Regions from separate parts of the Pradoshia sp. Z6_59 genome, predicted to be linked through region 2. Evidence: riboswitches for the same ligand, from Rfam matches in the RefSeq annotation. Region 2 holds a riboswitch; the other holds the start of a gene.
The links. A riboswitch is a leader RNA that binds a small molecule or an ion and turns the genes downstream of it on or off. The one in region 2 is predicted to bind lysine.

Region 1 (12,403 bases), on a different contig from region 2:
TTCTGGCTTCTTCTGACTATTTTGAAGTTTTCCTTCGAAATCACGTAATCCTTCAGTATTACTTTTGTCTGTAATATTGTCGCCTCCTAATGTGTTGGTTAATTTTCTATTCCCATATTATTGAGCTGAAAACATCTTAATCCTGCTAGCGTATTTAATATTTTACCGATTATCCCTATAGATTTAAGCGAATTTAGAGGATACCGGTTAGCAGATTTTAAAATAAAAAAATATATGTACATATTTTCCAGTAGGGGTTAAACTATATTCAGAATATTTTAATCTTTCAATCAAATCATCGTTTCATATCTTTATCTATAAGAAAAATAGGGGGCATGTGTAATGAAAAAGAAGAAACTAGCCGGTATTATTCTTTCATTATCATTAGGTATGGGTGTTTTGGCTGGCTGCGGTGGAGAGAAATCAGGCAGCGGAGAAAAAGGAGATACAATTAAAATTGGAGCGAACCTTGAGTTAACTGGCGGTGGGGCATCCTATGGTCAATCCATCGTGGAAGGGATGGATCTGGCACTTGAAGAGATAAACAAAGAAGGTGTCGGTGGCAAAAAACTGAAGATAGTGAAATATGATAACAAGTCAGATGCAGCAGAAGCAACGACCGGAGCAATCAAGCTTGCCAGCCAGGATAAGGTGGATGTCATGATTGGTGCAGCGACAAGTACTAATACATTGGCGCAGGTCCAGGTTGCCAATGATAATAAAGTTCCATTAATTACACCGACAGGGACGAACGAAACTATTACTTCAAAAGATGGCAAGGTTAATGAATATGTCTTTAGAACATGTTTTATTGATCCGTTCCAGGGAACAGTTGCAGCGAATTTTGCTCAGCAGGAATTAGATGCAAAAACAGCCGCTATTTATATTGATAGCTCCAGTGACTATTCCAAGGGGTTGGCTGCAGCATTTAAAGAGGCGTTTACAAAAGCGGGCGGTCAAATTGTAGCGGAAGAAGCATTCCTGCAAAAAGACACAGATTTTCAATCTACGTTAACCAGAATCAAAAAAGCGAATCCGGACTTTGTTTTTGTTCCGGCATTCTATGAAGAAGTTGGCTTAATTTTAAAACAGGCACGTGAGTCAGGAATCGATGTTCCGGTTATGGGAGGAGATGGTTGGGATTCTCCTAAGTTACTAGATATTGCCGGGAAAGAAGCGCTAAATAATACCTTTATTACGAACCATTATTCTGCTGGAGATCCGGACAAAAAAATCCAGGATTTTGTATCGGCATTTAAAAAGAAATATAAAGATAAATCACCGGACGCCTTTGCTGCGCTTGGTTATGACACAGCCTACTTCATTGCAGATTCGATAAAACGCGCTGGAGATGACGCGACGCCGGAAAAAATAAAAGATGCACTTGCTGAAACAAAAGATTTACAACTTGTATCGGGGAACTTAACGATGGACAAAAATCATAATCCAGTTAAATCTGCGGCCATTTTAAAATATGAAAATGGTGAGCAAGTTTTTGAAACAAAGGTAAATCCATAAGAAAGAGGAATAGGAAGCTTTGTTAAAAAGCTTCCTATTTTTGAAATAATGACCGAGGGGAGTCTAAGGTTATGGAATTTATTCAGCAACTTGTAAATGGGATATCACTTGGCAGTATTTACGCGTTAATAGCGCTCGGTTATACGATGGTGTATGGAATTGTAAAATTGATTAATTTTGCACATGGCGATGTATTTATGGTTGGAGCTTTCATCGGCTTTTATGCAATTACGTTTATGGAATTATCTTTTTTTCCCGCACTGCTTCTTGCCATGGTTGCCTGTGCTATCTTTGGAGTTTTGATTGAACGGATTGCGTACAAGCCTCTGCGTAATGCGACTCGTATTGCGGCACTCATTACAGCCATTGGGGTTTCCTTATTAATCGAAAACGGGATGATCCAAATCAGGGGAGCGCAGCCTGAAGCATATCCAAATAATGTTCTGCCAACAGATTCAATAGATATTTTTGGAGTTACGATAAAAAGTCAATCACTGATGATTTTGGGTGTTTCACTCTTTCTGATGATCGTCCTGCAATTTGTTGTTCATAAAACCAAAATTGGCCGGGCGATGCGTGCAGTTTCATTTGATGCAGATGCTGCTAAATTAATGGGAATCAGCGTAAACAATACAATTTCTGCTACGTTCGCAATCGGATCAGCACTTGCCGGAGCAGCGGGTGTTATATTTGGGACCTACTATACAAAAATAGAGCCATTAATGGGAGTAATGCCGGGACTTAAGGCTTTCGTCGCCGCGGTCCTTGGAGGAATTGGCATTATTCCGGGTGCCATGGTAGGCGGTCTGTTGCTTGGTGTAGTAGAGGGGTTGGTAAGTGCCGCCGGTTTATCTTTATGGAGGGATGCAGCTGCATTTGTTGTCCTCATCTTGATATTGATTTTTATGCCGCAGGGCTTGTTCGGAAAAAACAGAAGAGAAAAAGTGTAAGGGAGACATGGCGATGGCAATTCTTAAGAAGGTTAAAGGTTTTTGGCTCTCTATTTTACTCTCATTCGTCTTGTTTATCGTGATACAGGTTCTCATTACAGGCGGATATTTAAATGCTTTTAATACTAATCTAATTGTGACAATTGGAATTAATATTATTTTGGCAGTTAGTTTGCATCTAATTATTGGTATCACAGGCCAGTTCTCGATTGGACATGCTGGCTTTCTGGCAATTGGGGCATATGCTTCTGCTGTCATGTCTATGATGCTAGAGGTCTCATTCTTATATGCTTTATTAATGGGAGGGATTGCAGCGGCCTTGGTAGGCATGCTTATTGGGATCCCAAGCTTGCGTTTAAAGGGAGATTATTTGGCAATTGCCACTCTTGGATTCGGAGAAATAGTCCGTATTATTTTCCTTAATATGGATTCAGTTGGTGGAGCAAGAGGAATGATGGTCACGCAAATGACAACCTGGCCTTGGGTTTTTGGCTGCTTACTAGTGACTATTATAGTAATTCGGAATTTCACTAATTCTACTCATGGTCGCGCTTGTATATCTGTGAGGGAAGATGAAACAGCAGCCGATTCCATGGGCATTAACACAACCTATTATAAAGTGGCTGCCTTTGTCATTGGATCCTTTTTTGCCGGCATTGCCGGTGGTTTATATGCTCATAACTTTTATATTATTAATCCGTCAACCTTTGGTTTCCTTAGATCGTTTGATATTTTAATATTCGTCGTGCTTGGGGGATTGGGCAGTATGTCAGGTTCTGTGATTGCAGCAATTCTCTTAACATTAATTTCTTCCTTCCTATCAGATTATTCTGATACGCGGATGATTCTTTACAGTATTATCTTAATCGTGACAATGCTGTACAGACCGCAGGGATTGATGGGTACAAAGGAAATCACCTCATTTTTCAAAAGGAAGACAAAAGGAGGCATGAAGGATGCAAACCGACAAACCACTGCTTAAGGTTGACCAAATTGGAATTCATTTCGGAGGGTTAAAGGCTGTAGCAGATGTATCTATGGAGCTGTATCCGGGTGAACTATGCGGCTTAATAGGACCGAATGGAGCAGGGAAAACCACCTTTTTCAACCTTTTAACAGGTGTGTACGTACCATCAGAGGGAACCATTCATTTAAATGATGATAAGTTAAACAAATTACCGCCTTATAAAATTACTAGAAAAGGAATTAGCAGGACATTCCAAAATATTCGCTTGTTTGGAGATTTGTCTGTCATTGATAATGTTAAAGTTGCTTATCATTCGCAGGCTAAACATTCTATGTTCAGTTCAATTATACGAATGCCTAATCATTTTTCGGGAGAATTGGAAATGGACCAAAAAGCTGTGGATTTCCTGAAGATCTTTAATCTGGATTCTTATCGGGATGAAAAAGCCAAGAATCTTCCGTATGGAATGCAACGCAGACTTGAAATAGCCAGAGCCCTAGCAACGGGTCCGCGGTTACTGCTGCTGGATGAACCGGCAGCGGGTATGAATCCGAAGGAAACAAGTCAGCTGATGGAGTTAATCAGCTTAATACGTGAAAAATTTGATTTAACCGTACTTCTGATTGAGCATGATATGCAGCTTGTGATGGGAGTATGTGAACGTATTTATGTACTTGATCATGGACAATTAATCGCACACGGAACACCGGATGAAGTCCGCAATAATCCCAAGGTTATAGAGGCTTATCTTGGCGAGGAGGTTTCCTGATGCTAAAGGTTGAAGATATTAATGTTTACTATGGAAATATTCAGGCATTAAAAGGCGTCTCTTTTCATATTGATGAAGGGGAAATTGTTACCTTAATCGGTGCAAATGGGGCTGGAAAAAGTACATTGCTTAAAACTGTTTCAGGTTTACTTAAACCGAAGCAGGGGCAAATCATGTATCAGGGTAAATCCATAGCTGGAAAAGCAGCTCAAATGATTGTAAAGCAGGGAATCTCACATGTACCAGAAGGACGGCGGGTTTTTGCCAATATGACAGTGGAAGAAAATTTACAGCTTGGTGCTTATTTACGTAAGGATCGAGCTGGGATTAAAGAGGATATGGAGAAGGTATTTGATCTTTTCCCCAGGATGAACGAACGTCTTAAACAGCCGGCAGGAACTTTGTCAGGTGGGGAACAACAAATGCTCGCAATGGGAAGGGCATTAATGGCTAAACCAAAATTGCTCTTACTCGATGAACCTTCCATGGGATTGGCTCCACTACTGGTTAAAACAATTTTTCGCATAATTGAAGAAATAAATAATGCTGGAACAACTATTCTTTTGGTTGAACAAAATGCTAATTTGGCTTTATCGATTGCCAACCGTGCCTATGTAGTGGAGACCGGCAAAATCGTCCTCTCGGGTTCGGCAGATGAGTTAACCTCAAGTGAAAAAGTAAAGATGGCCTATCTTGGCGGACATTAAATGTGAATCACTCCTCTGTAAACTTTTACAGGGGAGTTTTAATTTTGTATGGGTTACAGAAACGTTTGCGGTTAACTGGTAATCATGAACGGATGTGGTAATGTTGACTGTATCTAAGACTACATAGGTTTAATGAAGAAAATGATGATTATCTTCGTCATCAACGGATACTTCACTGTACATGCTGTCGATCGGGTTACCCATTAAGCAATTGAGTCAGCCTGCATCCTAATAATTAATCAGATAATTGTAAAAAAATACACATCTATTCCACATTGTGAACAGGAATGTAATTTGTTATATTAGAATAACAATTAGATAGTACCTTATCATTCCGATGGGGTAGAGGCGCAGGATTCAAGAGTAAGCTATGTGAGGATGACAACAGAGAGCATAGCCGAAAGGGGAAACTGCCGAAGCAAGTTGATTAGTCAAAAATGAATTTGCTGGGGTTGTTTTAAATAAAAGCAACACTGTCATTATAAGAGGTTCTTATAATGAGGAGCTACAGGTCGTGATGGAGAAAGAAAAGCTGATACAGGGCTGCGGTAGATATTTCTCTATTGCAGCCCTTCTTTATTTTCTTTTGCATAAAAGGTAAGAGCGCAAGGGTCAGCACTCACGACGAGTTCCCCTTATTTATTTGGAGGAGGAAAAAAGGAATGGAGTCGACAGTTTATACGCTTATTCCCCCACTATTGGCAATTCTAATGGTGGCTATAACAAGGAAGGTTTTGCTTTCACTTGGTGTGGGGATTGTAGCATCAGCTTTTATGCTTACTGATTTTAATATTGGTGAGACATGTATCCTTATATGGGAAGCAGTAAAGGGAATCTTCATATCAGATGGATCACTCAATGTATCAAATATATATATTATTTTATTTTTGCTCATCCTGGGCATTATTACGGCTTTTATTTCAATTTCCGGTGGGAGCCGTGCTTTTGGTGAATGGGCGATGAAGCATGTTAAAACAAGAGTTGGAGCTCAGCTGGTAGCTGCATTACTTGGGATACTCATCTTCATTGATGATTATTTCAATGCTTTGGCGGTTGGCCAGGTAGCACGTCCGATTACAGATAGACATCAAATACCGAGAGCTAAGCTCGCCTATTTGATTGACTCTACCTCAGCGCCTATCTGTGTAATTATGCCAGTATCCAGTTGGGGGGCCTATATTATTGCACTGATAGGAGGAATTTTTATCACTCATGAGGTGACAGAATACAGTTCCATATCAGCGTTCATTCAAATGATTCCAATGAATTTTTATGCGATTGCAGCGTTGGCGATGGTATTCATTGTGATTTATCGAAATTGGAATATTGGTTCGATGAAAGTACATGAGGATAGAGCGGTAAAAGAAGGTATTCTTTATAATCCGTCCAAAACAGTTCCAGGTGAATTAAAGGAAGATTTACCGAGAAGTACAACAGGCAGGGTAGGAGATTTGGTAATCCCTATTGTAACTCTTATTGTAGGCACAGTGGCTGCGATGCTTTGGACAGGTTATCAAGCAGTTGCTGGACATGCGACACTTCTCACCATTTTTGAAAATACTGATGTTACTAAATCATTAGTTTTGGGTGGTACAATTGGAATTATAGTAACAATCATTATGTTTTTACGACAAGTCTTTGTTTTGCATGGAATATCTGTAAAGGTATTCACAGTAGGAGTAAAACACGGAATCGGCTCCATGCTGCCAGCAGTTTATATTTTATTATTTGCCTGGGCACTCGTTGATTTAATCGGCAGACTTGGAACTGGCCAGTATTTGGCTGGACTAGTACAGGATTTAAACTTAAATGTATCCTTTCTTCCATTACTTTTATTTTTAATAGCTGGATTGATGACATTTGCTACGGGTACATCATGGGGATCATTTGGTATCCTGCTTCCGATTGCTGGAGAAATTACAGCAGCAACAGATATTTCGATGATATTGCCGGCGATGGCGGCTGTATTGGCAGGTGCGGTATTTGGTGACCATTGCTCACCAATTTCCGATACAACCATTCTTTCTTCTACTGGTGCCTGTGCGAATCATATTGATCATGTGATGACTCAAATTCCATATGCTTTAATCTGTGCGGGTATTGCGATGGCAGGGTATATTGTTCTTGGATTTACAGGAAGTACACCTATGGGATTGATAACGATCATGATTTTGCTGGTATCTTTTATATGGCTATCTAAGCCTAAAAAGAAAGATAAATTAGAAAACAGTATGATTCATTAATAGATAGGATGGCTGGATACCGGTCATCCTTTTCTTGTTGACTGTGAAAATAATAATTTGATATTTGATACATAAAAGTAGACCATGATTGATGTCTACTTAAAATGTTACTTCTCCTGTTATAATCCCTATAAAAATAATAGCAATAAAAAAGGCTAATATGGAAAGTGCAAGTTTATTAAATAAAGGGATAGATTTTAGACGTTTTTTTAACTTATCAGAAAGATGGAAAGTGGGAATTAGTATAGAAATTCCAATTATAATGGCTAGTAAATCGGTGTAAGTAAATGGCTTACCAATATAACTGTCTAAATAAAAATTAGTCAGGATAAACACGCTAATTAGTATACACTGTATACCTAAATATTTAATAAGGTTCATTTTTATACTCTCTTCTTGGTAAAAATTAGCTAAGATAAAAGATTAAATAAAGCTCTTAAGATAATTGTGGGTTTAGAATTGATTTATTTTATCCGCACAAATTTCCCAATAGTAGTGATGATTATTCCGCATATCAAGGCAACGGCGATGAATGTAATTAGAAAAAACAAAGGAGAACCAGCTGTTCCAAAAGCCACTTCACTTTGGATTATTTCTATATTTTCCCATTCATTAGTGATATCGGGTTTATAAGTCTTTGTAGTTATATAGCCTACGATTAGGGATCCACCAATATAGATTATATGAATCACAAATGAAACAACCAATGATTGAATAATAGTTTTCATTTAAACACCCCCTTAACCACCTTTTATTTCCATTATAATCCATGTAGGTTATTTCAGTAAATAGTACATGTATCAAGTCTGGATGGAGTCTGAAAAACCCAATTGAAGTGTTTAATACATGAATAAAACGGATAAATATTATTATATTTATATAATAATTTAAAATTCAGAGAGTTATATAACTTTTAGGATAAATTTTATCAGGAGTGTGAGGAATCGTGAGAAGCAGTATTCCATTTAGGTCATTGGTATCTATTATCATGCCAAGCTATAATTCGAAGGTTTTTATCCGTCAAACTATAGAGTCAGTTAAAAAGCAAAGCTATGAAAACTGGGAATTAATTATTGTTGATGATGCTTCGACTGACAATAGCAGGGATATAATAAAAGAGTATCTACTGGATGATTCCAGAATTAAATTAATTACCCTGCAGGAGAATGTCGGTCCGGGCGAAGCCAGAAACATTGCTATTCAGGCAGCTAAAGGACATTATATTGCCTTTCTAAATAGCAAAGATTTATGGGCACCGAATAAATTGGAAAAGCAGCTTGAATTCATGGAAGCGCATAACTTAGCATTTAGTTACACTGATTATCAATTTATTGATGAAGAAAACCAAGCATATGAACCTGTTATTGAGATGCCGGTTCACCTTACATATCAAGACCTGTTAAGAGATACCACAGCGATTGGCTGCTCAACTGTCATGATCGATAAATATAAGGTTGGCAAAATTCAATTAGTACATAACCGAGATATTCCTGAAGACTTTGCCCTTTGGCTTTCTATATTGAAAAGAGGATTTAAAGCGAAGAGGCTAAAAAATGTCTATGTTTATCTTAGAAAAAGTAATGATGTTTTGGAAAATAACAATTACCAAACGGCATCAAGAATCTGGTCGTTATATCGTCAAGTAGAGAAATTAGGTGTTTTTGAATCAGCTTTCTGTTTCGTGAATTATGCAAAACACGAGGCGAAAAGAAATCGAAGCTTAAAAGAATAAGCAAATTGGCGCCCAACTAAATGAGGGTGCCACTTTTTACGTAAATAAAAAAAACGCGATTTTTGTCGAAAAAAGGTTGAATTCAAGTGAACTTTCTGCTAGTATAATATTTATCTTCTTTGCGGGTGTAGTTTAGTGGTAAAACCTCAGCCTTCCAAGCTGATGATGAGGGTTCGATTCCCTTCACCCGCTCTTGAATTGTTAACAACGCAGTGTTTCGTAACTTAGGAGTACGAAGCATTGCGTTTTTTATATTTTAATAGTATTGCATTCTTGGCTCAATAGATGGATGGCAGATTCTCCTCCATGGACTTGAATGAACATCTTGGATATCGCGTGCATGATTTGCTGAGCTTGTTCAATGGTGATTTCTGGATGAAAATAAATGATATGCAGTGCATCTGAAGTTCGGTCATTCACACTTGTGCGTACAGAATCAACATAAGGGCTACCAAAAGGGCCTTCTTGATCAAAAGAACCTATAATACCCTCCAATTTATTTACACGGCCATTTAATCCCTCATAATTATCCTCAGTAACACCAATTCGAAATTCTACATCACCTTTCACGGCGGATAAATCATATATTCCCAATGGACACGTATATTGCAGGGAGAAAAAATTATTGAGAGCAATCGCTGAATTGCCTGACGGCGTGTATGCTTCTTTTTTGACTCGTCTAAGTAAGGATTCTGCTGAGGGGCGGTAACGAGATGGATCACTTCCAGTTTGTTTAAATACTTTCCTCCATGATACAATCCCTTCGTATGCATCCAAGGATTTACTCTCTAGTTCAGTATGTAAATGTTCAATATAGAGCTGAAGGCGTCCTACCAGCATCGGGGGAATGGAATCAGCAACAATTTCGTGATAGCGGATAATACCGAATTTTACATCGCCCGCTTTTTCGAATAGCTGGCGATCTACATGAATTTGCATAAATTTACACCTCCAAAATGATTGGATATAGTTTACCATACATATAAGAGTTATTCATATTCACAGAGAAAGGAGAGGCTAAGATGGATTTTCAAAAACTCAAAGATGAGCTTATCGAATATAGCAAGACAATAGGAATTGATCAAATTGGATTTACATCAGCTGATCCTTTCCAGGTTTTAAAGAAAAGACTGATTGATCAACAGAACCTCAATTTTGCATCGGGTTTTGAAGAGCCAGATTTAGATAAGAGGACTAATCCAAGAAGGCTAATGCCGGAAGCGCAATCTATTATAGCTATTGCTGTAGTTTATCCATCGAAACTCAAGGATGCCCCTAAAAGTAAAGTGGGAGATAGACGGGGCATTTTTAGCCGCTCTTCTTGGGGACTAGATTATCACTATGTAGTGAAAGATCGCCTGAAGAAGCTTGAAGCTTTTATATTAGAGCGCATGCCGGATTCTCACTTATCCTCTATGGTTGATACAGGTGAGCTAGTTGATCGGGCCGTAGCAGAGCGGGCGGGTATAGGCTGGAGCGGCAAAAATTGTTCGATTTTAAATGAAGAATTTGGTTCATATATGTACCTTGGCGAAATGATTACAAGCATTCCATTTCCTCCGGATACTCCAATGGAGGATTTGTGCGGAACCTGTACAAAATGTTTGGATGCCTGTCCTACCGGTGCGCTGGTTCAGGGAGGAAAGATTAATGCAAAGCGATGTATATCCTTCCTGACTCAAACGAAGGATATGATTCCTTATGAATTCAGAGATAAAATGGGCAATAGAGTATATGGATGTGATTCCTGTCAGACATCATGTCCTTATAATCGCCGTATAGATTTTCATAATCACCCTGAATGTGAATCTGATCCCGAGTTGGCAAAACCTCAGCTTGTTTCTCTTTTAAGCTTAAGTAACCGCCAATTTAAAGAGAAGTTTGGCAGTGTCTCAGGTTCTTGGCGTGGGAAGATGCCGATTCAAAGAAATGCTATTATCGCATTGGCACATTTTAAGGATCCAGAAAGTGTTGCTTCAATTAAAGAATTGCTGCAAAAGGATCCTAGGCCTGTTATCAGGGGTACAGCAGCATGGGCGCTTGGAAAAATAGGTTCCCAGGAAGCAATGTCCGTATTAAAGGATTGTTTAAAAGAAGAGACCGATCAGATGGTCGTAGATGAAATAAATAATGCCCTAGAACGCCTTATGTTACCGGAGTAGCTTTTTACTCCGGTTTTTTGTATGTATTTTAGTCATTCATCATACTTTTTAGAGAAGGAGTGGTGAATGGATGAAAGAGCAACTGCAAAAACTGGTCGAGGAGAGAATCCAAAAACTCAAAGAGAATACATCCTCAAATAAGACAGATAATATGGAAAGCTTACTGAAGAAGCAGGCGGGCATGCGAAAACGCAATGGAGAAATAGTGAAAGTCATGGCAAAAGGACATGTGAAAAAAATTAAGGAGCGGGAAGATGTCGTCGATGCGATATATGAGACTCATTGGAAGCTTGTAATGAAGCAAGGAACACAATTTTACATGGAAGAACATGTGGAGCTTCGTAAAGCTTCCTTTAAAGGAACTAAACTCCTAATAGATCAGAAATTAAATGTTAAACCTCAACTAATGGAACAAGACCTCCTGAGGAGTTTAGATCTTACTTCCTCGCGTGCCAAGATTGCCTATAATCGGTTAAAGGCGGTTCAATACGCCGAGAGATGGTGGAATTCCTTTAATCCCACCTACCCACAATTCACTGATGATTGTACGAATTTTATATCTCAATGTTTGTATGCAGGTGGCATACCGATGTGGGGTAAACCTAATCGTTCAAAGGGGTGGTGGATAGAAGAGAAAAGTAATTGGAGCTTTAGCTGGACAGTGGCACATGCTTTTATGCTCATGTTAAAGGCAGCTTCTTGGACGAAGGAAGTAAAGAATCCTTCCCAATTAATGATTGGAGATATTATTTGTTATGATTTTGAAGGGGATGGCAGGTTTAATCATAATACGATTGTGACCGGAAAGGATGAATATGGCTACCCATTGGTGAATGCTCATACAACGAACAGCCGTATGAGATACTGGAATTATGAAGATTCTACTGCCTATACGCCTAACATCCAATATAAATATTTTCATATAATAACGAATTAGGTCTTCCATTTTTGGAAAAAGAGAAATAGTGTTATAATGAAGGCTGCTTATACTAACCAGAGGTGAGGAAAAGTGTCTTTACATATTGTTTTATACCAACCATTAATCCCGGCAAATACGGGGAATATTGCCCGTACATGTGCAGCTACTGATACAACCCTGCATTTAATCCGTCCTTTGGGCTTTTCCACTGACGATAAAGCTTTAAAGCGTGCCGGCCTTGACTATTGGGAGCATGTAACTATTATTTATTACGATTCAATTGAAGAATTTTTTGAAAAGAACAGTGGTGGAGAGTTCTTTTATATCACAAAGTTTGCGAAGAATTATCATAGTGATATCTCATATGAAGATACCGATAAAGATTACTACTTTATCTTCGGCCGAGAAACGACAGGTCTGCCAAAGCATTTATTAG
Region 2 (12,403 bases):
GGGATAGTAGAAGGACCCGTAGAATTGAGACGATGCAAACTGGAATTGAGCGAGTAAGTAAACTAACCGAAAATCTTAATGGACATCTCAATACCAGAAATGAATGGATTGGAACCATTAAATAAAAATACACTACCATCTGTCAAAATCATCATAATCATCGTGTCCAAACAACATTGTATGGTTACATGAAGCGTTTATAAATGAGATCTAAACCTTTGAAAACAGATGGATAAAAATAAAGGAACTGAATGAACAGCCATATATATGTTCAATGTACAGTTCCCTTTTCATTTAGCAATGTTTCTCTAACCTCAACAGCTCTTTTATAATAAATAGATTTCGGCATACTCTTTAATAAATCATAAGTTTTATTAATTTGCTCCAGGGCTTCATCCTTGTGGCCCTGTTGATTTAAACAAAGAGCAATATAGATTCCTGCAGATTGCACCATTCCTACATCGATGGGATGCACCAAAGCACCGGATAGATGGCATTTACGTAGATTTTCCAAAGCTCGATCAATTTCTCCCAGACCATATAGTGCTTTCCCATATTCCAGATAATAAAGTTCGTCTATCTTTTCCGGATTAATCGCAAATTCTTCTAGGTAGTAAATAGCTTTTTTGTAGTCTTTTGTTATTTCATTATGATAAACCGCATATAAAAGTGGAAACATCATTAATGCAATCTTATTTTCCGAAAAAATTGCATATTCCCGAGACTTACTGATTAATCTAAGAAACTCCTTATCATCTCTCATCACAAGCGGATAATTGGAAGCAATCCTGTATATATCATCCATACGATAATAGACATTCGTCTCTTTGGACAATGTGATGGCTTCCTGCAATTTTAAATGGGATTCTTCATATTCTTCTAACGCTGATAAGACGATTCCTTCATCCAATAAAAGCTTCAATTGAAATACGGTATTTTCTTCAAGTCCATTACCAGAGTAGAATTTTCTGATTTCACTCAAAATGATTAAAGATTCATCCCACTTTCCATGCCACAAACAATATTGATGATAAAACCATAATGTTTCAGCACCGTCTAAGAACAAAGAATTCATCTGAAAATAAGAAGCTGCTAATTCAATATATTTTTTCATATCTGGTTTATCCAATTGAAAGCCTGCTTCTGCATATAAACTGTATAATTTCGCTTCAATTACACTACGTGGTAAATTCTCAGAAACCCGCTTAGATAATTTATCGCAAATAGCTAAATAGTTTTCTTGTTTCTTATCATTCTTGATTTCATTTAATAAAGGTAAATAATCCTCTTTCTCATTCAGAAGATCACTAGGTTCACAACCAAGCTGTTGAGCAAGATATTCTAGTGTGCTCACCGATGGCGTTGCTTTACTGTTTTCAATTTGGCTCAGCATTCCCTTTGTCAATCGATCTCCAGCCAACTCGGATTGGGTCATCCCTAAAGCTTTACGTAACGTTTTAATTTTATTGCCCAGCATGGTTATCCCCTCCTTATGGAAAGTATACGGTAAATACTTCCGATTCACAAATTAAAGTTTAATTATTTTAAACTTTTTGTTGACTTCCAAAAATTAGTATTTATATAATAAGTTTAATGATATTAAACTTTTAAACTAAAGGAGAAAAGCCCATGAGTGTACGTTATACCGAAGCAGAACAAGAGAGATTAAGCGCAAGGAATATTTTATTATTTTTTATTGGAAAATTTATTTCGTTATTTGGTGCAAGCATCTATTCATTCGCCATCGGATTATACATTTTAAAAATTACAGGTTCAGGTACAAGTTTTGCACTTGCTCTTGTGTTTGCCTCTGTTCCCCGAATTATATTTGGGCCAATTGCCGGAACCCTTGCTGATCGCTTTAATCGTAAAACGATCATTATTTTGACCGAAATTCTTAGCGGAATACTCATGTTTTTTATGATTGGTTATTCTCACTTCTTAGGGCTCTCACTTGCATTGTTATATACATCAGAAGTTCTACTAGGGATTTTTTCCACCTTCTTTTCTGTGACTGCATCTTCAACCATTCCCTCAATGGCTGGGAATAAATCGATACAAAAGGCAGGCTCATTAAACCAATCCGCATCATCGCTTGCCGGTATACTCGGTCCAATCATAGCTGGTATTCTATACGGATTCTTAGCAATTGAGGAAATCATTTTGCTAACTGGAATCACCTTCATACTTGCCGGTATAATTGAATTATTTATTATTTTCAACCTGTACACTGAGAAAGCGGAACAACAGGAAAAGACGCAATTCATGAAGAGCTTGGCTGAAGGCTTCTCCTATTTAAAAGAAAATGATTTTTTATTCTCCCTGCTCAAAGTATCGCTTTGGATTAACTTCTTCTTTGCGGGTATAAATGTTGCAATCCCCTACATCCTGAACACATCACTGGATTTTTCTTCCCAATCATACGGAATTGCTGCTTCGATGGTTTCTGTTGGAGCACTCATCACATCATTAATCATTTCACAACGCCCTGAAATGAAAGATAAATTAAAGAAAATCAGATTGGGCTTAATTGGTTTAGCAATACTTGTCATTATGATTGGCTTGCCTCCTATTCTCAAAATGACTTCAGAGATTGCTAATGTCGGATACTATATCATCATCCTTGGAATGATTGGTTCTATCATCATGATCGTAAATATTCCCATTCATGTACTAATACAACGTACAACCCCGCCCCACTATCTAGGACGTATTTTCGGATTAGTTGAAACGATTGCATCTGCGATCTCACCGCTTGGGATGATCCTTTTCGGCATCTTGCTTGACTACATACCAGCTTTTTATATACCGCTCATCACTGGATTTTCACTGCTCTTAATTAACATTCTTGCTACGAAAAACATCAAAGAACCAGAAGAAGTCGAATTAGCGAGTTAATGAAAAAGAGGAAATGCCCATCTGGGTCATATCCAGCTGGGCATTTTTTAGTTTTTACTGGCATATGAGATTATCCTGCAGATTAAAGGGATATCCAGTCAGTTTGCCATTTAACGAAGTAATTCTGATTGAGTTTTCAGCTAGCTTCCGGCCGAATTGACTTTGATTCCAGCCAATCTATGCTTTGATCCAGCCGATTTCTCTGAGAATCCAGCCAATCTAAGCCTGATTCCAGCCGATTCGTCTTTGAATCCAGCCAAACTACATTTAGACGCATACCTATATATGTAGGATTAACCCCAATATTTAGTCTTCTCTAAATCCGATCCATCACATAAACCGTCTCAGCAAATAAATCTCTTTAAACAAAAAAACTCCCTCCATAGCGATAATCTACATTATCGAATGAAGGGAGCTCCAACTCTCATTTACTATTATTTCTCTTCAGGAAATGCTTTTGAATATAAATTGTACCCGCCATCAAGGTTTTTAACTTTAATGCCGTTTCCTTCAAGTATTCTGGTAGCTAAGTAACCTCTCATACCTACCTGACATGTAAGATACAAATCTTTATCAGTTGGAATCTCTGATAACCGCTCTCTCAATTCATCTACGGGAATATTGACCGAGCCGGCAATTGCTCCTTTAGCAACCTCAGCCGGTGAGCGGACATCTATTAAATAACCTCCGTTTTCCACTATCTCATCAATTTCATGCCATTGCACTGTGCTGACCATTCCCTCAATAATATTAGTCGCCGCGTAACCAGCCATATTTACAGGATCTTTAGCTGAGGAATATGGAGGAGCATAGGCAATCTCAATATCCGGAAGATCTAATGCCGTTAAGCCACCTTTTATAGCTGTCGCGATTACATCTATACGTTTGTCTACTCCATCCTTTCCAACTGCCTGCGCTCCGTATATTTTCCCCGTTTCCTTATCGAAGATCAGTTTTAAATGCAATTGGGAAGCACCTGGATAATAGCCAGCATGGCTGCTTGGTGCCACATGTACAACCTCATATGGTAGACCTAAAGATTTTAGCATCTTTTCGTTGCTTCCTGTAGAAGCAACGGTCAACTCAAACACCTTCGCTATGGAAGTACCCAATGTTCCGGTATAAACACTTTCTTTCCCGTGGATATGATCCGCCACTAAACGCCCTTGACGATTGGCAGGCCAAGCGAGCGGTACATAAGTATCCGTTCCATTAATATAATCCTTTACTTCAATGACATCTCCGACTGCATAGATAGATGGATCTGATGTTTGCAGATGCTCATTTACTTTTATCGCATCCCGAACCCCAAGCTCGAGGCCGGCATCTTTCGCGATGGTACTTTCGGGTTGAACACCAATCGCTAAAAGAATCATATCTGTTTCTACTTCTTTACCGCTTTTCAACCGAATGATACGACCATTCTTTTCAAAAGATGATACACCATCTTCAAGGATTAAATGAACTCCATTGTCCCGTAAATGTGTGTGAACCATTTGAGCCATCTCTAAATCAATTGGTGCCATTACCTGATTTCCCATCTCAATAACTGTTACATCTATGCCGCGCTCCCGTAAATTTTCGGCCATTTCAATTCCTATAAACCCACCGCCAATGATGACAGCCTTCTCAGGTTTATCCTGATCCACCTTTTCTTTGATCCGGTCCGTATCAGGAACATTCCGAAGTGTATAAACAGATTTAGCCTCATCGATTCCCGGAATGGCTGGACGAACCGGTTTTGAACCCGGAGATAGTATTAGCACATCGTAGGATTCCTCATATTCCTCGCCTGTCATTGCTTTTCTGGCTATGACAGTCTTCTGCTCACGATTGATTTTGATAATTTCTGTCCAGTTGCGTATATCTAAATTATAGCGTTGACCCATTCCTTCAACCGTTTGAACAAGCAGTTTATTACGATTTTGGATAACTTCTCCTATATAATATGGAAGACCACAATTCGCAAATGAAATATATTCACCTTTTTCAAACATCATGATTTCATCTTTTTCGCTTAGACGACGCAGCCTTGCCGCAGCAGATGCTCCGCCTGCCACACCGCCAACAATTAAAATCTTCATTTTATAGACCTCCATTAATTCATCGATTAATCCAATCGTAATATACCCTATTGGGTATGTCAATTTATCAAACTTACATGATTAAACTCTATCATTACTCCCCGAAAAAAGTTTCCATTACACCGTTATACTTTTAAATAATACAAAAAAGCAAACCCACTCTTTTAAGAATGGATTTGCTTATCATTACAGCTAAAAAGATTTTTTCAAATAATAGTTCTCGTGTTGTTTAACTTCCTCCATGTTTTTAGGCAGTAAACGATAGAACAGGATACCACTTGCCAGAAGGATAACACCGAAAATAAATGTTTTTAAATCAGCCGTTCCTTTGATGATTACCCATATGGAATATGCCGTCGCCAATACGGCTATGGTACCATCAATAATTCGTGAACGCATTTCATTAGATTTATACGTCTCTCCAGTCCAAACTAATTTCAATTGGAATGAGGAGGAAATTAAATATGGAACTAAATAAGATAGTGTCGCAATATAAATAATGAAGTCAAATGCATGAGCAATCGAATTTGAAATAGTTGAGAAGATAAATAATTGACCTAAACCATTCGAAACAATCATGGAAAAATTAGGAATCCCACGCTTATTGACCTGCAAAAACTTAGGTATAAATAAACCTTGTTTTGCTGCCTGATACGGTATTTCAGCACTTAATAAGATCCAGCCAATTGTTGAACCAAATAAACTGATCAACCCAATGACTGCCAATGCTTTCCCACCAATGGGTCCCAGTACTGTTTCAATTGCATCAATTAATGGTTTTTCTGAATGAATAAGTGCATCCTGTGTTAATAATCCCATAACAAGAGTACTGATTCCCATATAGATAGCCAAGGCAATTAATAGCCCTAAAACGGTCGCTCTTTTTACATCTGCTTTTTTCTTCGCCCTTGATGCGAATACAACCGCGGATTCAACCCCTAAAAAAGCCCATAAGGTAGAGACAGCAGCAAAATTTACCTGACTGAGTAATCCCTGACTCTCCCCATCGATCATACGAGTTTCCGCAAACGGTATAATATTAGATTGTTCAAAGGCAAATAGCCCAATTACAATGAATAATCCAAATCCAAGTACTTTTGCCGCAGTCGCAACAAAGTTTAATTTACCGGCATTCTCAATGCCTCGCATAATAAAGAAATGAACGCCCCAGAGCATGATTGTACAGACAAGGAATGTTAAGGCATTTCCTACTTTTAGACTAAAATTCCCTATACTGAACAGTTCAGCCGTACTCGTTAAACTTGGGAAGAAGGTAGATAAATACCCTGCAAACGTTGTGATAATGGCAATATTACCAGCAAAATTACCAATCCAATATCCCCATGTGGACATAAAACCAGATAATCTAGAGGCTAAGGAATTTTCCTTGAACAATTCCTTAGCATAAATCTGAGGGCCACCTGTTAAATGTGGCTTCCGAATAGCCAGATTTCCAAAAACCAGTGCAATAGTCAATACTCCTAATCCTGTTAAGCCCCATGCCATGACTACTCCGGCAGGACTAGCTACTTCGGCCAACGTACGCGGCAGCATAAAAATTCCAGACCCAACCATGTTGCCGACTACAAATGCCGTTAAAATCCAAAAACCCAATTCCTTCTTGTTGTTCACGATAATTCCCCTTCCAAAGCTGTCATGTTACTCTCTATTTTTGAATTATCCATATCTGTGTAAATAAACCAAATAAAAAACACACCTTATTGTTAAGGTGTGCAACATTTTATGATTAGCCACACCAGACAATAAATGGATAGTTCTCCATGGAATAAATACCTATCACGAAGTATATATTCCATGACAGTCCTGCACCTGTTCGGATACAGTCCCAGCTGCTCTCTTCGGAAAAAAAAGAGCGCTTCGGCAGATTTTCCTTTCAACTAAAGTCAGCAAGCTTTCCGGCTCTCGTTTAGTTTACTAATAAAATCCGCGACCTCTACCTCATCTTTTAGTCCGATGAGGATTTGTATAAAATTATTATTCCTGTATAAAGGATACAGTGAAAATGAGAATGCTGTCAATACTATACGACAATGTTATTTAAAACGAATTATTTATGATTAATCCATTTATTTTGGAAAGCAGCTATACTGCTATATTCGGACTCCAATTTTCTGTATATATTGATGTAAATGGGCAATAATTCCTCATATCTTTCTACATTCGCTTTAATCGGCGTATGGACATGCGTAGTTCCCACATAATTTGATACAACGGAAAGATCGTCAATTTCACCAAGTGCATATCTGCCGAGTACAACAGCCCCTAAACAAGAGCTTTCAAAGCTTTCAGGTACATCCACTTCCTGATTAAAAATATCCGCAAGCATTTGCCGCCATAATTCTGAACGCGCAAATCCCCCCGTTGCTCTGATTTTGGTCGGTACTCCTATCAATTCCTGCAAAGCTAATAAGACTGTATAGAGATTAAAAATGACTCCTTCGAGCACCGCTCTGACCATATGCTCCTTTTTATGATGAAGTCCAAGTCCAAAGAACGATCCTCTGGCATCAGGGTTCCAAATGGGCGCTCTCTCTCCTGCCAAATATGGATGAAACAGCAGTCCATCTGCTCCCGGTGCTACTTTTGAAGCTATTTTGGTGAGTACCTCATACGAGTCAATTCCGAGGCGTTTAGCTGTTTCTACTTCTGCTGAAGCCAGCTCATCTCTTAGCCATCTGAAAGTCATACCCCCATTATTAACCGGTCCGCCAATCACCCAATGCTTATCCGTCAATGCATAGCAAAAAATTCTGCCCTTTTCATCCGTAATCGGCCTATCTGTTACTGTACGAATGGCTCCACTTGTTCCAATTGTAACAGCCACAATCCCTGGATCAATCGCATTGACACCCAAATTGGAGAGAACGCCATCACTGGCTCCTACTACAAATGGAGTATCCCTGGGCAGCCCCATTTCCTCTGCATAAGCGGAGTCCATGCCTGATAAATAGTATGTAGTTGGAACTGGTTTAGATAAATGGGTCTCTGTAATACCCGCAATTGCCAGTGCCTCAGAATCCCATTCTAAATTTTCAAGATGAAACATTCCTGTTGCTGAAGCAACCGAATAATCAATCACATATTGCCCAAATAATTTATAAAAGACATATTCTTTAATGGAAATGAATTTATAAGTCCTACCCGCTAATTCGGGATGATCATTTACCAACCAAGTGATTTTTGTAAGAGGAGACATCGGATGAATTGGCGTTCCAGTTCTCCGATAAATTTCTTGCCCATTCCTCTCATTTTTAATATAGTCGGACCACTTCTTTGAACGGCTGTCAGCCCATGTAATGCATTGAGTTAATGGGTTCCCATTTTCCTCAACTGCAATTACGCTGTGCATTGCCGAGCTAAAGGATACTAAAGACAATTCGTCAGGATTTATTTGACTTTGGACCATTACTCCTCTTATTGCATTAAGTACAGCATGAAAGATCTCATCCGGATTTTGCTCTGCTGTAAGCGGAGTCGGGCTATATAACGGGTACTCTACATGATAGGTGCTGATTACAGATGCGTCTCCCGAAAATAATACAGCCTTTGTACTGGTGGTTCCTATATCAACTCCTATATAAAACATCTATCTTCCCTCACTTCCCTAAAAGCTCAATACTAGATTCTTACCTTTATTCATATTTTTATAAACAACTTAACACAATTTGACAGCCATTGATTATTTTTTTCACGGCTTGCACATACTTTCTACTAACTAAAAACGACAACAGGAGGCTTCTTACATATTGAAGAATAAAACAATTGCCATTCTTGTTCCATTCTTTTTGCTCATATTTCTTTTTATTTACACACAGACAAAAAAAGAGCCTATTACAGAGGAATCTATACCAGTTTTGACTCAAACAGGAGTTAAGGAAGGTCAATTCGCACCGGATTTCGAATTAACGAATCAGGACGGAAAAATCATAAAATTGTCTGATTTTCGCGGTCAAAAAGTTTTATTAAACTTTTGGGCAAGCTGGTGTCCACCCTGCAAATTAGAAATACCAGATCTCAACGAATTTTATAGTGAACATAAAATGGAGGAGATTAATGTATTAAGCGTGAATATGACCTATTCAGAAAAGAACAAGCAAACCGTTCAAACCTACCAAAATATGTATAAAATTAAGTATCCTGTATTACTGGACCAAACAGGTACTATTGCTAAATTATATAAAATTTTAACGATCCCAACCAGTTATTTCATTGACTCTAACGGCATCATTCAAAAGCGAATGATCGGACCCTTGCAAAAAGAAACGATAGTAAATCTGATGGAAACACTAGATTAAGGAGTGATCCATAGCACTTCTAGAAAAATATTACAAAAAAAGACAAAATTATCCTTTATTTTCATACCTAAACCATAGTAAAATAATATCTATGGAAAAGATCAATTTCAAATCAAGGGGTGTTGTTTCACGAATGAAAGCATACAATATTTTAATTACATTGATGCTTGTGTTAATTAGCGTGTTGTCTATTAAAAATTTATATACAGGCCATTGGGACTTGCAATACTCCCTATTAAACGGCGGAATGGCTATTATTGTTTTAGGTATCTTTACGGCTTATACACAGTCTTTAAAAGAACAATCCAATTAAATAACAGCTGGTTTGGAAGAATCCAAACCAGCTTTTTTTGTATCATTCATGATTCCTTACTATCGCTTGAACACAAACGGGTTTCGAAAGTGAAATCGTATTCCCTGTAAAGCTTGGAATACCTTCTTGATTAATTTCAAATAAAACTAATGAATCACTTTTCTCATTTGCTGCAATAAGTACTTTTTCTTCGTCTATTAGCTCGAAATTTCTCGGCCCCTGTCCTTCCGTATGTGTAAATGCGATAATTTCTGGTATACCTGATTCTGCCACTTTGTACGTTGCAATACTGTCATGCCCTCTATTTGAGGCATATAAGAATTGGCCATCCTCTGAAATGTGTAAATCGGCTGCAGTATTTTCCTCTTTATAATCATCCGGCAATGTAGTAACCACTCCTAAAAGAGACTCTGGTATACGTTGTTCATTTAATTCGAATACAGCGATTGTATTGCTTAATTCCTGGATGACATACATGATTGGCAATGTAGGGTGAAAGGCAAAATGCCTTGGGCCCGACCCAGGAATAGTAGACATTTCAGCTAAATTAGAAAAGTCCTTATCATCGTATACATAGATTTTATCAGTACCTAAATCTGCTGCAACCACAACGGAGGAATTCGGTACAGGTACGATTGAGTGAGCATGCGCTGCATCCTGTCTGTCTGCCCAAACCCCTGATCCAACATGTTCATTTGTTGTCGTATGCTCTCCAAGTGATCCATCTTCCTGAAGTTCTATCCTGGTTACCGTGCCACCATAATTACTAATGTATAAACAAGATTCATTTTCACTAAGACTGACATAGCAGGGTGCCATCCCATTCGTAGATTTACGATTCAACTCTCTAATCTGTTCAGATTGGCGATTGATTGCATAAGAGACAACCATCCCATATTCTACTTCACTTACCGCGTATAAATGAGTTTGAGCTTTATTTATAACAAGAAAGGAAGGATTTTCAATACCTGTATATTTCTCGACTAATTCAAGTTTCTTTTCTTTCACGTTCAATTTGAATAAATGAATACCTGCACTTGGTTCTTCAGCATAAGAACCGGTATAAATCATCCATTCATTTTTCTTATTTTCTTGAATTTCATTCATCTTGACTGCCCCCATCCCATGTTAAATAAACTAAGTTTCTGATTTATTTCTATTCCCCTTTTTAAAGATATTGAATCCTAAAAACCCCACAACCTATATTTCAAGGAAGTGGGGTCATTTATCCATACTGATATTAATTAGTAACCAACTCGGATTGTGGGTTCGCAGCATCATGCAATGCAGTTTCAAGCTCTTTTGTATAAATCTCTGTTTGCTCTTCAGTCCAATGCAGTACTTGTTTCATATATGAAATCACTTGATCTTTGTATTCATGAACATGCGCAATATCGAATAGGACCATACCTGTTCTGCGATTAAAGAAGTCAAGCGGCGTATAAGCAAGTTCATATTCAATTGCATAGCCCAATTTAGCCAATACTGGCAATGGCAGCCCTATTTCGTCCGCTTTTTCTTTGTTTTTTCGGGCTATTTCAAACAGAAGTGGAGCATTGGATCCATATGTTGAAATAATCTCTCTAGCTTCTGCATCTGATAACCCGGTACCGATTGCTTTTTCTTTAGTTTTACTTATATATGAATTAAATTTAGCTGATCCTCCAACACGTCCTCCGGATATCGGCATTTTTTCGGTATAGCAGCTACCAAAATGTTTATATCCTTCATCTCTGAATTGTTTGGCTACTAAATCCAGCACGGTTTCAGCCATTTTACGATAGCCAGTCAATTTTCCGCCTGCAATGGTAATTAATCCAGAATCAGATACCCATGTTTCATCCTTCCTGGATATCTCAGAAGCACCTTTCCCCTCCTGGCTGATTAATGGACGCACTCCAGCCCAGCTGGATTCCACATCCTCTTTAGTAAGTTTTACGGAAGGGAACATATAGTTAATAGCATCCAATATATAATCTCTGTCTTGATCTGTCATTTTGGGATTGATTGGATCTTGACCATAAAATGTATCAGTTGTTCCAACATATGCCTTACCTTCACGCGGAATCGCGAATACCATTCTTCCATCAGGTGTATCAAAATAAACCGCTTGTTTCAAAGGAAAACGGGATTGATCAATCACGATATGTGCACCTTTAGTAAGCTGAAGCACTTTACCTTTTTTAGAATTGTCTTTTTCACGGATAAAGTCTACCCAAGGACCTGTTGCATTTATGATCTTCCTTGCTTTAATTTGGAAAGAACCCTCATCCAATAGATCTTTCACATTTACGCCTACTATTTTTCCATTTTCATAGATTAAATCCTCGACCTTGGCATAATTCAGTAAGCTTGCTCCTTGTTCAAATGCTTCTTTCATGACTTCCATCGTCAGGCGGGCATCATCGGTTCTGTATTCAACATAGTAACCGCCACCCTTTAAGCCATCTTTTTTAACCAATGGAGCCTTTTCAATCGTTTCTTCTACTGTAAGCATGGTGCGGCGCTCTTCCTTTTTCACTCCAGCAAGAAAATCATACATCTGTAAGCCAATGGAAGTAGTAAATTTACCAAATGTACCGCCTTCATGGAAGGGTAATAGCATCCATTCAGGTGTTGTAACATGGGGACCATTTTCGTAAACAATAGCCCTTTCTTTCCCAACCTCTGCAACTACTCCTACTTGCAATTGCTTTAGATAGCGCAATCCACCGTGAACCAGCTTGGTTGAACGGCTTGATGTACCGGCTGCAAAATCCTGCATTTCAACTAGCCCTACCTTCATCCCTCTA

Region 1: linked by a shared signal. The riboswitch ahead of AC4D4B_RS03885 (Na+/H+ antiporter NhaC family protein) and the one ahead of AC4D4B_RS08235 (amino acid permease) in region 2 are both predicted to bind lysine.

Annotation. Positions count from the first base shown of each region.
Region 1 is NZ_JBZCPP010000002.1:343,050-355,452, reverse strand. Features, by position in the region: gene AC4D4B_RS03910 (ABC transporter substrate-binding protein) at 343-1,518, shown strand; gene AC4D4B_RS03905 (branched-chain amino acid ABC transporter permease) at 1,590-2,468, shown strand; gene AC4D4B_RS03900 (branched-chain amino acid ABC transporter permease) at 2,482-3,450, shown strand; gene AC4D4B_RS03895 (ABC transporter ATP-binding protein) at 3,425-4,204, shown strand; gene AC4D4B_RS03890 (ABC transporter ATP-binding protein) at 4,204-4,911, shown strand; lysine riboswitch at 5,247-5,427, shown strand; gene AC4D4B_RS03885 (Na+/H+ antiporter NhaC family protein) at 5,574-7,154, shown strand; gene AC4D4B_RS03880 (hypothetical protein) at 7,254-7,535, opposite strand; gene AC4D4B_RS03875 (hypothetical protein) at 7,619-7,882, opposite strand; gene AC4D4B_RS03870 (glycosyltransferase family 2 protein) at 8,143-8,886, shown strand; tRNA gene AC4D4B_RS03865 (tRNA-Gly) at 9,008-9,078, shown strand; gene AC4D4B_RS03860 (B3/B4 domain-containing protein) at 9,136-9,825, opposite strand; gene queG (tRNA epoxyqueuosine(34) reductase QueG) at 9,909-11,048, shown strand; gene AC4D4B_RS03850 (amidase domain-containing protein) at 11,119-11,985, shown strand; gene trmL (tRNA (uridine(34)/cytosine(34)/5-carboxymethylaminomethyluridine(34)-2'-O)-methyltransferase TrmL) at 12,058-12,403, shown strand, end outside.
Region 2 is NZ_JBZCPP010000006.1:70,883-83,285, forward strand. Features, by position in the region: gene AC4D4B_RS08215 (helix-turn-helix domain-containing protein) at 272-1,477, opposite strand; gene AC4D4B_RS08220 (MFS transporter) at 1,630-2,898, shown strand; gene AC4D4B_RS08225 (hypothetical protein) at 3,035-3,175, opposite strand; gene cdr (CoA-disulfide reductase) at 3,333-4,982, opposite strand; gene AC4D4B_RS08235 (amino acid permease) at 5,175-6,614, opposite strand; lysine riboswitch at 6,747-6,947, opposite strand; gene gntK (gluconokinase) at 7,051-8,589, opposite strand; gene AC4D4B_RS08245 (peroxiredoxin family protein) at 8,750-9,298, shown strand; gene AC4D4B_RS08250 (hypothetical protein) at 9,390-9,611, shown strand; gene AC4D4B_RS08255 (lactonase family protein) at 9,654-10,718, opposite strand; gene AC4D4B_RS08260 (glycerol-3-phosphate dehydrogenase/oxidase) at 10,852-12,403, opposite strand, start outside.